DNA from 3 places in the Alteromonas sp. AWJ4_199 genome. Region 2 is predicted to be linked to each of the others. Evidence: predicted binding sites of a transcription regulator. Region 2 holds the regulator's gene; each other region holds the start of a gene.
What was found. Region 2 encodes FNR, which switches genes on or off when oxygen is low (the NO sensors DNR and NnrR bind a similar motif). Its sites were predicted from a motif close to TTGATCTAGATCAA; they were not measured.
Positions count from the first base shown of each region.

Region 1: trhP (prephenate-dependent tRNA uridine(34) hydroxylase TrhP) is a predicted target of FNR. The motif match lies at 2,604-2,617, and genes of this name have one in related genera.
Region 3: ACXAER_RS10865 (high-potential iron-sulfur protein) is a predicted target of FNR. The motif match lies at 1,419-1,432, and genes of this name have one in related genera.

Region 1 covers NZ_JBSWUR010000001.1:443,867-448,154, reverse strand. The annotation lists gene ACXAER_RS02045 (aminotransferase class I/II-fold pyridoxal phosphate-dependent enzyme) at 1-653, opposite strand, end outside; gene ACXAER_RS02040 (YfhL family 4Fe-4S dicluster ferredoxin) at 771-1,016, opposite strand; gene trhP (prephenate-dependent tRNA uridine(34) hydroxylase TrhP) at 1,020-2,516, opposite strand; gene ACXAER_RS02030 (zinc-dependent metalloprotease) at 2,792-4,288, shown strand, end outside.
Region 2 covers NZ_JBSWUR010000001.1:213,211-217,498, reverse strand. The annotation lists gene uspE (universal stress protein UspE) at 165-1,088, opposite strand; gene fnr (fumarate/nitrate reduction transcriptional regulator Fnr) at 1,366-2,106, opposite strand; gene ACXAER_RS00900 (sulfite exporter TauE/SafE family protein) at 2,152-2,811, opposite strand; gene ccoS (cbb3-type cytochrome oxidase assembly protein CcoS) at 2,798-3,028, opposite strand; gene ACXAER_RS00890 (heavy metal translocating P-type ATPase) at 3,030-4,288, opposite strand, start outside.
Region 3 covers NZ_JBSWUR010000001.1:2,474,787-2,479,074, reverse strand. The annotation lists gene ACXAER_RS10880 (hypothetical protein) at 67-354, opposite strand; gene ACXAER_RS10875 (zinc ribbon domain-containing protein) at 545-736, shown strand; gene ACXAER_RS10870 (flavin reductase family protein) at 729-1,358, shown strand; gene ACXAER_RS10865 (high-potential iron-sulfur protein) at 1,581-1,874, shown strand; gene ACXAER_RS10860 (amidase) at 1,995-3,617, opposite strand; gene ACXAER_RS10855 (substrate-binding periplasmic protein) at 3,785-4,288, opposite strand, start outside.

The DNA of each region.
Region 1 (4,288 bases), 230 kb from region 2:
TGGTTAGCATCGTTATCAATAGAAAGCGAAAGATCCAAGTAAATCTCATCAACAATCAAGAAACCGCCGTTGGCTTTGCAGTATTCGCCAATTTTAATCAACTCGTCTATATCAATTGCTGTACCTGTCGGATTGGCCGGTGTGGCTATAAGCACGCCTTTTGTGTTTTGCTTCCAATTATCGGCAACACTTTCAGCGGTTAATTGAAAGTTATCCTCGCTACGTGTTGGCACCAGCGTTACCTCTGCGCCAAATGCGTTTAAAAAGCGTCGGTTACAGGGGTAAGACGGATCGCCCAATATCACGTTATCGCCGGGTTCAACCAAGGCAGCACTTGCCAAAAGTAAAGCACCAGACGCGCCGGCGGTTACGACCACGCGTGAAGGACTTACCTTTACGCCGTGTTTAGTTTCATAAAAGCGGGCTATGGCTTCTCGGAGCTCAGGCATACCTAGCGCAGACGTATAAGGATAATCTGGAATATTCAAGCTTTCTTTCATTGCCGTAAGTACAGGCTCGGGAGCGCCAAAATCAGGCTCACCAAGATTAAGACGAATAACATCTTTACCTTGCTTTTCTAGAGCCGTGGCCTTTTCACCATAGGCCATGGCAAGAAACGGAGAGATAGCGGTAGCACGAGAGGCAAACTTCAAAACAAAACCCTTATTAGTTGTGCCAGTTCAAACAGTACTGCAATTAGGGATCACTCTTGAGTAGGATTCAAGAAAATTCTTTGAATAGTATGTTTAACCTGTTGGCTTACATCGTTGCTAAGTAGTTAAACGTATAAATTTCTCAGCTAACTCATCTAACGTTTCTTTCTTGTTCGGGTCTGGTTTAACGACATCTATAGGGCACACTGCCACGCAGGTAGGGGCATCGTAATGCCCCACGCATTCGGTACAACGATTAGCATCTATTTCGTACACGTTATTTCCCATGCTAATTGCTGAATTAGGGCACTCAGGTTCGCACATATCGCAATTAATGCAGCTATCTAGAATAAGCAGTGCCATGAATTATACCTCGCTCATGCTCTGTTTTTTTACGGCACTATCCGGTTTGCGAAATGGGTTACGAGTATCAACGCCTTCATCCAGATTTCGTAGCAGTAGAGCAAAATCTAGGTCTACATCGCAAGGTAGAGGTATTCTAACTTGGTGCCCTGAACCTTTGGCATCGCTAATATAAAGATTTTTCTTATCCAGCATTTCATTAAGCGCAAAGGTAATGTTTCTGCTTGGTGTCATCAGTTCTAGCGAGTCCCCTACACAGAATTTGTTCTTAACATCTATAATCGCAAAACCAGTTTCGTCGCAGCGGCCTAGCACTTCACCAACAAATTGCTGTTTATCGCTGACAGAATGCCCGTATTCGTAGTTCTGATACGTTTGGTGTGAGTGACGACGCAGGAAACCTTCCGTATAACCTCGATGAGCCAAGGTTTCCAAGCTTCCCATTAACGAGTTGTCGAAGGGTTTACCTGCTACTGCGTCGTCAATGGCTTTGCGATAAACTTGCGCTGTTCGAGCGCAGTAGTAGTGTGATTTTGTGCGGCCTTCTATTTTTAAGCTATGCACGCCCATTTTGGTTAGACGGTCGACATGCTGAACGGCACGCAAGTCTTTTGAATTCATAATATAAGTGCCATGTTCGTCTTCAAAGGCAGGCATCAATTCGCCGGGCTTTTCTTTTTCCTCTAACATAAATGCATGAGTAGTTGGCGCGCCTTCACCAAGGGTGGGAATGACCGTTTGAGGTGCCGAAACGGCTTTATCAATTTCGGTGGCTTGAACGATATCACCGATTTCGTTTTCGCTTCCCGCCTTAACATCATAAGACCAACGACAAGCATTGGTACAAGTGCCTTGATTAGGATCTCGTTTATTCATGTAGCCAGACAATAAACAGCGCCCGGAGTACGCCATGCAAAGTGCGCCATGAACAAACACTTCTAATTCCATGTCTGGCACTTGCTCGCGGATTGTTTCAATTTCCTCAAGTGAAAGTTCTCTCGATAAAATAACGCGCTCAATGCCTTGTTTCTGCCAAAACTTCACCGTGGCGTAGTTCACAGCATTGGCCTGAACACTTAAATGAATTGGCATGTGAGGGAATGCATCGCGCACCATCATAATTAGTCCGGGATCTGACATAATTAGCGCGTCAGGTTTCATAGTAATTACCGGCGCAATATCATTAAGGTAAGTGCCAAGCTTGCTGTTGTGAGGGGCAATATTGCTCACCACGTAGAATTTCTTGCCTAGGGCATGCGCTTCTTCTATACCTATCGCTAAGTTTTCGAGGCTAAATTCGTTATTTCTCACGCGTAGCGAGTAGCGGGGTTGACCAGCATAAACAGCGTCTGCTCCATAGGCAAAAGCGTAACGCATATTGCGCAAGCTACCTGCCGGAGCAAGTAATTCTGGTGCGTTAAACGTTTGGTCGGAAAGTTTTAACGCTGAATCTTCGCATTGAATTGAAGAGCTGTTACGAGAAGAAGTGTTTGAAGTCATATATAAAAACCGCTACTAGACGCCTTTAACAAGGCGGCGGATTCTATAAGTACACCGTGAGGCCCTCAAGGCAAATCAGGCAAGGGGTTGATGGAGATCAAATTATTTCTGCATATTAGACTGAGCAGCAAGGCAATTGCACTAAGACAAATGTAGTGAGAACTTATAGCAAAATAATCAATCACCTTAATTGACGCACTAAAACGACGAATCACCATGGGCAAAAGCCGCCAGGTAGGGTAGGCTAGAAATTCACAATAATAAGGACTAACTGCATGCTGCAATTGAACATTTTTCATAAAGCGGCGCGACAAATAAAAGCCTCCGGCAAATCGGTTATTGCGATTACGGTATTATTTGTTGTGTCTACGTCTTCAGCTTGGGCCGCGCTGCCAAGCATTGGTGAATTCACTAGCGATATGACCAAAAAAGACGGTCTAATTCCTGTTTACTATGACGATGAAAGTGACAAAGTGTATTTAGCGGTGCCAACAGGTAACGCCGAATATTTGTTTCAAAGCAGCTTGCCCTACGGTGTAGGCTCGAACGACATTGGCCTCGATCGCGGACAGCTTGGCGAAACCCGTTTGGTAAGCTTCGAAAAGTTTGGTAACAAGGTTTTATTAAAGCAGCATAACACCAAATATCGAGCGGCCCACGGCAGCGACGCTGAAAAGCAAAGCATTGATGAAGCGTTTGCCGATTCGGTTATTGCAGGTTTTATGCTGGTAGCGAAAAGCGATAACGCCAGCCTTATAGATTACACGCCTTTTTTATTAAGTGATATTCACGGTATCGTTAACCGCATGGCGCGCACCAATCAAGGTAGCTTTAGCGTAGATAAAATGCGAAGCGGGGTGTACTTACCTAAAACCAAAGCCTTTGAAAAGAACACTGAGCTAGAAGCGTTAGTCACTTTTGCTGGCAAAAAGCCGGGTGAATACGTTCAGCAAGTTACCCCCGACCCAGAAAGCGTGTCGGTGCACTTACATCATTCCTTTGTGGCACTGCCTGACGACAACTATACGCCTAGGGAGTACCACCCATATTCAGGCTATTGGAAATTTAGCTATTTCGATTACTCAACACCTATTAGTGAACCTACTGAGCAGCGTTTTATTACCCGCCATCGCTTAAACAAGAAAACGCCCCATGCAGCAATGAGCGAAGCAGTGGAGCCAATTGTGTATTACCTAGACCCAGGTATCCCAGAGCCGGTGATGACCGCGCTTAAAGAGGGAGCAAGCTGGTGGAACCAAGCCTATGAAGCTGCAGGCTACAAAGACGCGTTTCAGGTAAAAGTATTGCCTGAAGGTGCCGACCCTATGGACGTGCGCTACAACGTTATTAACTGGGTACATCGCGCAACGCGGGGCTGGTCGTACGGTTCGTCGGTTGTCGACCCGCGTACGGGGGAAATTATCAAAGGTCACGTTACTTTAGGTTCGCTGCGTGTAAGGCAAGATTATTTAATTGCCCTTGGCCTAACCAGCCCATTTAAAGACGGCAACACCGACACCACTTTGCAGCAAGAAATGGCGCTGGATCGCATTAGGCAGCTTTCTGCTCACGAAGTAGGGCACACACTAGGCATAGCGCACAACTTTGCGGCAAGTGAAAATAACCGTGCGTCGGTAATGGATTATCCTCACCCTAAAATAAGCATTAAAAACGGCAAAATTAGCCTTGAAGGCGCGTATGACAAAGGCATAGGCGCATGGGATATTCACGCCGTAGCGTATGGCTATCAAGACTTTGCCAGCGACGTAGAA
Region 2 (4,288 bases):
GGCTGTGTTGTTAAATTTATCGAGAAGCGTTAAGTACTGATTTAAGCGTGTATGATTAACTCTCGGAATTAACCGCTAAATGCGCAGGTTTTTTAACGCCCATCGCCGATTCGCCATTTGTCGCCACCAAGTGTCTTGGTATTTAAGCGCAATTAAGTCGTTAACTACACGGTTATCGGTGATCCAAACCCATCTGGCTTAATCGCAAGTACGTCACAATTTAGTTCATCAATAACGTGCTCGGCAGTATTGCCAATAAGCGCCGCCGAAATACCAACCCGTCCCACGGTGCCTATTACAACTAACTCGGCATCGAGTGTTTTAGCCACTTGCGGGATAACTTTTTCAGGCAAGCCTTCTTTCACCACACATTTATTTTCTGCAATACCATATTTCAGCGCGTGACTACGCATTTCTTTCATATGATGATTTTTTACCGCATCGTGATATGTATCAGGGTCAAACTCTGGCACTTCAATGGCAATGTTAAGTGGAGTTGTAGGGTAGCTATTCACTAAATTAACGTTACCTTTCAACAAAGAAGCATAATCGTTAGCGATGATCGTAAGCTTGTCGTTTAACGCAGCATGCTCGTCATCTTCGCTGCCTACGTTTACTGCAGCTATAATTTCACCGCCTTCTGGCCAGTCGTGTTCTTTAACGAGCAGTACAGGGCGTGGGCACTTGCGCATTAGATGCCAGTCTGTAGGGGTAAAGATCACTGAGGCAAGGTCGTCATGTTTTTTAGTGGCTTTTACCACTAAGTCGATTTGGTTATTAAGGGCGTAATAAATAATCGACTCATAAGTACGGTTATTCCACTCAACCACAATATCGGTCTCTGAAAAGCCTTGTTCTTTTAGCTGGGCAGATAACCATTTGGCGTGCTCTTTTGTAACGGCATCGCGCATTGATTCACGTTCGTCGGGGCTAAGCATGGTTGTCATATCGTAAGACAAATCATATACCACCATCATAGCGGTAACCGTGGCGCCGGTTTTTGACGCAAGTTCATAGGCACGGCTTAGGGCAGGCTGGTTGTCACGTTCCGCGTCCACCACGGCAAGAATTCGTTTACACTCAATCATAACGTCTCCTCAACTACAAAGCTTTGTATGGCTGTCGACATCGATATTGTTTCAAAACCGTTTACATTAACTATAAACGACATTTAGAAAAACGTGAGTTGTTTTCGATCAAGGATTAAATAATTCGTTGATAAAAAAAGGGCCAATTCAAATGTTACGGGAGCTTTAACGCCCAATGGATGGATATCGTGTAACCCAGTGAGGGAATACAGTGAAACTTTAAAGGTTAAAACTAAAAAGCGCGCATGTAGCGCGCTAAAGATACCAGAAGAATAAATTAACCGTTACAGACTACGCTAGGGCCATTTAACGCCTCTAACTTGGTATTTAACCGATCAAAATCCAAAATAGAGATCAATTTACCGTCAACCTTGATAATGTTTTCCTTCTGAAAACGGCTCAGTAAACGGCTAATGGTTTCTATCGTTAAGCCTAAATAGTTTCCAATTTCGTTGCGCGTCATGGTTAAGTGGAATTCTCTATGGGAAAAGCCGCGTTCCTCAAAGCGCTGAGAAAGATGTGAGATAAAATATAATAAACGCTCTTCTGCAGTACGCTTGTTTAAAAGCATGATCATGTCGTGATCTTGTTTTATTTCAGCGCTCATGAAGCTCATGATCTGGTGGCGCAGCTTTGGAAATTGCACTGACATTTCGTCGAGAGTCTCGTAGGGAAGCTCACACACCATGGCTGTTTCTAGCGCAGAGGTGTAGCTTTGGTGTTTGTTCTCTCTTAATGCATCGAAACCGATAATGTCACCAGGAAAGTGGAAACCGGTAATCTGTTCTTCACCTTCGGTATTAGTCACAAATGATTTGAATGAACCGGTTCTCACTGCAAATAGAGAACGGAATTTATCACCAGTTTGAATCAGAGTGTCACCTTTATGAAGCGGCTTCTTGCGTTCAATAATATCGTCAAGAGATTCGATTTCTGTTTTGTTTAACGCCACCGGTAAACACAGGTGACTGAAACTACAGTTTTGACAGTGAATAGAAAATTGGCTTCCTTTGCTCATAATGCACGCTCTGTAAAAGAATACCCGACAATAATACACCCATTTTTAAACGATTGCGCTATGAATAAGATAAGCGGCATATATGGCCATTATTCCTGCAATAATTTGTTTAACATGGTTATGTTGAAAACATCGAACTATATACTGGCTACCAGCGCTTGCGGCGAGCAAGGTGGGTAATGTACCTAAACCGAAGAAGAACATAATGCCAGCGCCTTCTAGCGCATTCCCCGCCGCGAGAGACCAGGTAAGTGTGGAATACACCAACCCGCAAGGAAGCCAACCCCAAATAAAACCATAGGGAATAGCGCTAAAAGGGGTTTTAAAAGGTAAAAAACGCTTAGATAATGGCTGCAGTTTGGAAAATAAACCTTTTCCTGCGTTTTCCAACACCGTTAAACCCGTCCACCATTTGCCTAAATAACAGGCCAGCAACAACAGCATAAGGCCGCTTAGCAAGGATAGGGCATAGTTGGCAAGGGGCACGTAGTCGGCTGCTATTTTGCCAAGCGCCCCGGTTATTGCTCCGGCGATGGTGTAGCTCACTATACGTCCCATGTTATAGGCAAGGGTATAGGGTAGTGCTGAAGCGCCTTTAGGCGATACCATCCTTAGCGCAGCGACAATTCCACCGCACATTCCCACACAGTGAACTCCGCCGGCTAAGCCGATAAGAAAGGCAGAGAAGTAGTTAATCCCTTCCATTTGGCGCTTGGCTTTTGTCTACTTTATTGTCTTGAAGTTGCTTGCGTTGCTCAGCTAGCTTTTTTTCTTCTGGCGGAAGGTCATCGTCAAATAGAATACTGTACCCCTGACGGTCTAGATCCTCGAATTGATTAGTTTTCACCGCCCAAAAGAATATCACGATAGCGACAGCGACTATGATAATGGCGATTGGAATTAATACGTAAATAATACTCATGCTATTTGCTCAAAAGTCGCGTTGAGTTTGTGACTACAATAATACTGCTTAACGACATACCAACAACAGCCATCCACGGTGAAAGTAGGCCAGACACGGCGAAAGGCAGAATCAAAACGTTGTAACCTACCGACCATCCTATATTTTGTCTAATTTTTTGCTTCACTTGGTGAGCGGTTTTAATCAGTTCAGGTACAGAAAGTAGCTGATCGCCAAGTAATATGACATCAGCAGCAGTTTTAGCCACGTCTGTGGCATTACCCACTGCAATTGCCACATCAGCGCTGGCAAGAACGGGCGCGTCGTTAATACCGTCACCCATCATCATCACTTTCGCGCCAGATTGCTGCATAGCCTGTACAGCATCGTATTTCTGCTCTGGTGTGAGCCCACCTTTAGCTGTTGATATTGGCAAGGAAGCGGTAAGAGCGTCCACGTTTTGTTGTGTATCGCCACTTAATACTGCAAGGGTGTGACTTTTTGCCAGAATATTTAAGGTTTCTTGAGTATCCTCTCGCAACGTGTCGCTTACCTCAAACGCCGCCATAATACGGCCCTTCACCGTGAGAAAGACATTGGCTGACGGATAATCCTTAAGAAGATTTTGTTGTGATTCGTGGACACAAAATTGGGCAGAGCCCATTGAAAACAAGGTGTCGTTAATTTCACCGCTGATGCCGCCTCCTGGCGTCACGCTAAAATTAACCACATTGTGGATAGTAGGTCTGCTGGAGGAATTATCCGTACCATGGACGTTACTACCGCCAAGGGTTTTATTTGGGCTAAAGGCTTTTGCAATAGGGTGCTCAGAGCGCGACTCTAGAGCACGGGCAATTGAAAGTGCACTGTCACTGTCTACACCGTCAGCATACCAGGCATTTGAAATGGTAAATTTGCCTTGTGTCAGCGTACCGGTTTTATCCAGTGCGATAGTGTCAATGCCAGTGATTTGCTCAAGCGCATCGGCGCGTTTTAGTAAAATACCTTGTCGGTTTAACTTTGCCATAGCGCAGGTTAACGCTGATGGTGTAGCCAACCCTAATGCGCAAGGACAGGTTGCTACCAACACGGAAATGGTGATCCAAAACGCATCATCACTGCCGTTATAGGCCCAAAAGCCATAAGTTAAGGCAGAAACCAGCAAGACAGCTGTCACAAAATATCGAGAAAAGTTATCAGCTATTTGTGCCGCTTTAGGCTTATTCGCCATAGCACTTGCTTGCAGCCTTACAATTTGATTTACCAGTGCATTTTTGAGAG
Region 3 (4,288 bases), 2.3 Mb from region 2:
TAATCAAATTAAATCCATATCGAATGTATTTAAAGTCTACTGGCCGTTATTAGACCAAGCCCTTTATTAAACACGTACTCTTTGTTTAGACACCCACTGAAAGAACGTTGAAAGCTGCTCGTCATCTAGTAAACGTTGTAAATTGAAGTAGTGCTTGGCCAATGTCATCTCATCATAAAAGCGATGTATGCCGCTATGGCACTGCCTACAAATATAGATACCGTCCTGCAGTTCGGCTTTGCTAAAGTGCTTTTTGAAATAGGTGCGTCGGTGCATTTTTTTCGGGATAAGGTGATGATAAGTCAGGCGCGTTTCTCTATTACAACACGGGCAGTTTCCTACTTTATTTGCCACACCATCACCTCTATTCATTCACCTTACTGCTGTTTATTAGGGCTCATCATCAAGACTTTCATTTAATAATGGCTATTGCGATTGCCTCGGCGCGTTCTTTTCATAAACAACGGGGTATTTTGCTAAAGAAAATCCACTCGTCTTAGCATTACGTAATAAACACTATTCATGATTAATAAGGCAATGAAATATGAGCTTAACCCGTTCCATGGGCTTCTCCTGCCCTTACTGTATGGCGCCTAACGACGTTGAAATAGATGAAGTTAACGATGTGGGTCAAGTCCAAGTACTCGACTGTCAGGTGTGCTGCCAACCCATAGAGTTGACCACGTATCAGCATGGTGACGACATTCAAATTGAGGCAGAACGAGAAAATGACTAAGCAGTTTACACGCAGCGATATTGACGAACTTGCTCAGCGATACCGAGCTAATCTAGTCAACAGTTTATCTGGCTTTAAGTCGGCTACTTTGGTGGGTACCACAAACGGGAACACCAACAATTTAGCCATTGTAAGCTCTATCGTTCATGTCGGTGCTAACCCACCACTTATAGGCATGATCATGCGCCCACATACTGTGGTAAGAGATACCCTTAGCAATATAAAGCAACAGGGCTTTTATACGCTAAATCACGTGTCGACTGATTGGGTCGATAAAGCACACCAAACATCTGCCCGTTATGTCCCTGATGAAAGCGAATTTGAAGCAGTGGGTTTAACACCGCTGTTTAGCGAGTCATTTAGTGCGCCGTTTGTTAAAGAAAGTGAAATCAAGATGGGCTTAAAGGTGGCGCAACATTTAAAACTGCTTAACGAAACCGAAATGGTTATTGGAGAGATTCAAGAGCTTCATATGCCAGAGAGCATTATTGATGAAGACGGATACGCCGATATAGAAAAAGCAAACACTGCCTGTATTTCTGGATTAGATAGCTATCATAGCACTAAGCGTGTTGCACAGTTTGCCTACGCCAAACCCGGAGTCCCCCTAGCTAAAAAATGAACTTGTAGCAGATAGAAGGGTCTGATAATTACTATCGGGTATTATTACTCTGAAGTTTATTTAATCTAGATCAAGTGAAAATAAGACATTTCATTCGATCTTTTTTCAAAAAGAGATAGTATTTAAACATTACACAAAACCTGCCTCTTTGGGCAGGTTTTTGCGTTTAAGACACTGAATAAAAAAGAATCATTATCGTTTCTATCTCTTAAGGAGAATGTTATGAAATCTGTAAACCGCCGTGACTTTTTAAAACTGTCTGGCTCTACAGTTATCGGTCTTACATTAGGTGGTGTAGCGTTACGTGCACAAGCTCAAGAACAATTGAGCGCTGATGACCCAACTGCGAAAGCATTAAACTACACACCGTCTTCAACCGTTGAAGGTGCAAAATGTGCAAACTGCATGTACGTGCAGGGAGCCGATGGCGAACAATATCGCCCTTGTAACATTTTCCCTAACAAGCTGGTTAACGCTGATGGCTGGTGTAGCGCGTGGGTTAAAAAGCCAGGCTAAACCATCACTCGCAGCTACATAAACAGCATACATAAATAGAAAAAGCCCCCGATAAGTATCGGGGGCTTTTTAGTTTCAATACTGCTTAACGGACTACACATTCAAACCACGTGCTTTTATCTAGCGGCTCTCATTTAGTCCATTCTGGATGCCCTTTAAGCTCGGATCATCAAAACGTGTAGGTAAAAGGCCGGGCTTAATGAAAAAGCCATGTTTAGCTTCAAAGACTTTACCTATTTTCAGCACATTTTCATCCTGCCACTTACCTCCGATAAAGCTAATGCCTACTGGAAGGCCTTTCACTTCACCCGCCGGTACTGTGAGATGTGGATACCCCGCTACAGCGGCTAGATAGCCTATACCAATGAAACCCGCTGGCGAATGATCGCCATACACACCGTCAATTAAAAATGAAGGGCTATTTGAAGGTGCAACTAATACATCGACATTGTGTTTTGCTAGCAATGCGTCAATACCATTTTTGCCCGCTGTATCTTGAATAAGACTTAGGGCGCTGTGATACGCTTCGCTATCAATAGGCGCCGCGTCTAGCGACTTTTCAAAAATATCTTGGTTGAATAACGCTAGCTCTCGCTCGGTTTGGTTGTTAAAAGCGATAAGCTCAGATAAATTTCTTACGGGGATCTCTGCTGGCGATCCCGACAAATATTCGTTGATGCTGTGATGGAATTCGCTGAGTAAAACATTGTAAGAGTCGGCCCAAAATGAATCAGGCTGTGAAAAATCACTAATATCCACCAGCGTAGCACCCGATGCTTTCAACTGATTTAGCGCGCTTTCGTAGACGTCAAGTACATGAGGGTTATCACCTTGACGATACCTGACAACGCCAATGCGCTTGCCTTTTAAATCTGTTGCCAACATTTCCGATGAAGGCATGTCAGGTCGATGGGAAGCTGTGTTTTCAGTAGCACTATCACTTGCATCTTCGCCCGCCATTACCGCTGTCATCAGCCATGCGTCTTGAACGTTGGATGTCATGGGTCCAGCCGTATCTTGGCTGAATGAAATGGGTACAATGTGCGTTCTTGAAAGTAAACCAACGGTTGGCTTAAAGCCCACTACACCGTTAATAGATGCCGGGCAGATTATAGAGCCATTGGTTTCAGTACCTACGGCAAGTGACGCTAATCTAAGTGACATTGCTGCGCCCGAGCCAGACGATGAACCGCATGCGCTTCTCGATAATATGTGAGGGTTACGGGTTAGTCCCCCTACTGCACTCCAACCGCTTATCGATGATTCAGAACGAAAATTTGCCCACTCGGACAGGTTAGTCTTGCCAAGAATGATCGCGCCCGCTGCTTTTAGCTTCGCCACAATGGGGGCGTCTCGTCCGGTGTCGTTATTAATAAGCGCCATAGAGCCTGCCGTTGTGGGCATTTCTGCGCTCTCTATATTGTCTTTTAAAAGTACAGGGATACCGGCTAACGGGCCTAATTCCGCTCCACTGGCAAATTGTTTATCAATTGAATTAGCGTCTGCTAATGCATTGGGGTTTAGTGCTAAAACGCTATTTGTCTTTTCATCTAACTCATTAATTCGAGCTAAATACCCGCTCACAAGCTCTGCCGATGTAGTATCGCCATTAGCGATAGCTTGAGCCTGCAGGTATGCTGGCTCATCTAGCCACTTTTTATTATCGCTATCTTCACGGTGCGCTTGCGACACACAGGCGGTGCACAGCAAGGTTACAGCCAGTAAATACCACTGTTTCAACATAGAGCTTTCCTTAACGCATTGTTTTTATGAAAACGTTCTTATGCCATGACCTTTTTACCATCATCCCTTATCTACGGTTAGGTAAAAAGTGACGGACATAAACGTATTGCTAGTTTGATATACGTTGAAACAAAAATGGTTCACTGTCTACACGATAAAATACGTATTTACAGTTTGGCGGACGCCTTTGGCAGCTTGTGAAGCAGATTATCAAGCTGATATTCATCGAGCAGTAATTGATACCGACCATCTGCAATAAAGCGATGAAGGGCTGAATTAAACTCTGCTCTCAGCTTTGGGTTGGGTATAGCCGCGCAATATATTGAGATAGGAAACAACTCGTGGAATACGGTTTCCTCTTCAACATAGGCGCTATTTTGAGACTTGAAGTAGTTGAAAATGTTTCTATCTAGAACAATCGCGTCCACGTGGTCGGCCATGAGCATATCGACCTGACGGTCTTGCCTTGCCATTTCCATATACATTGGCTCTAGTGCTAATGCTTGCTTGAACTCTTCACCTAATACCGATTGCGCCGTTTGAAACCCAATGACACGTTTGCCCTTGAGATTACCGACTTCGCTGATATCAAAGTTATTTTGCGTTTTTGTCACAACAACATTTTGATAAATAATGTATGGTTCGGAAAGGATAGAATCATCTACATCGTG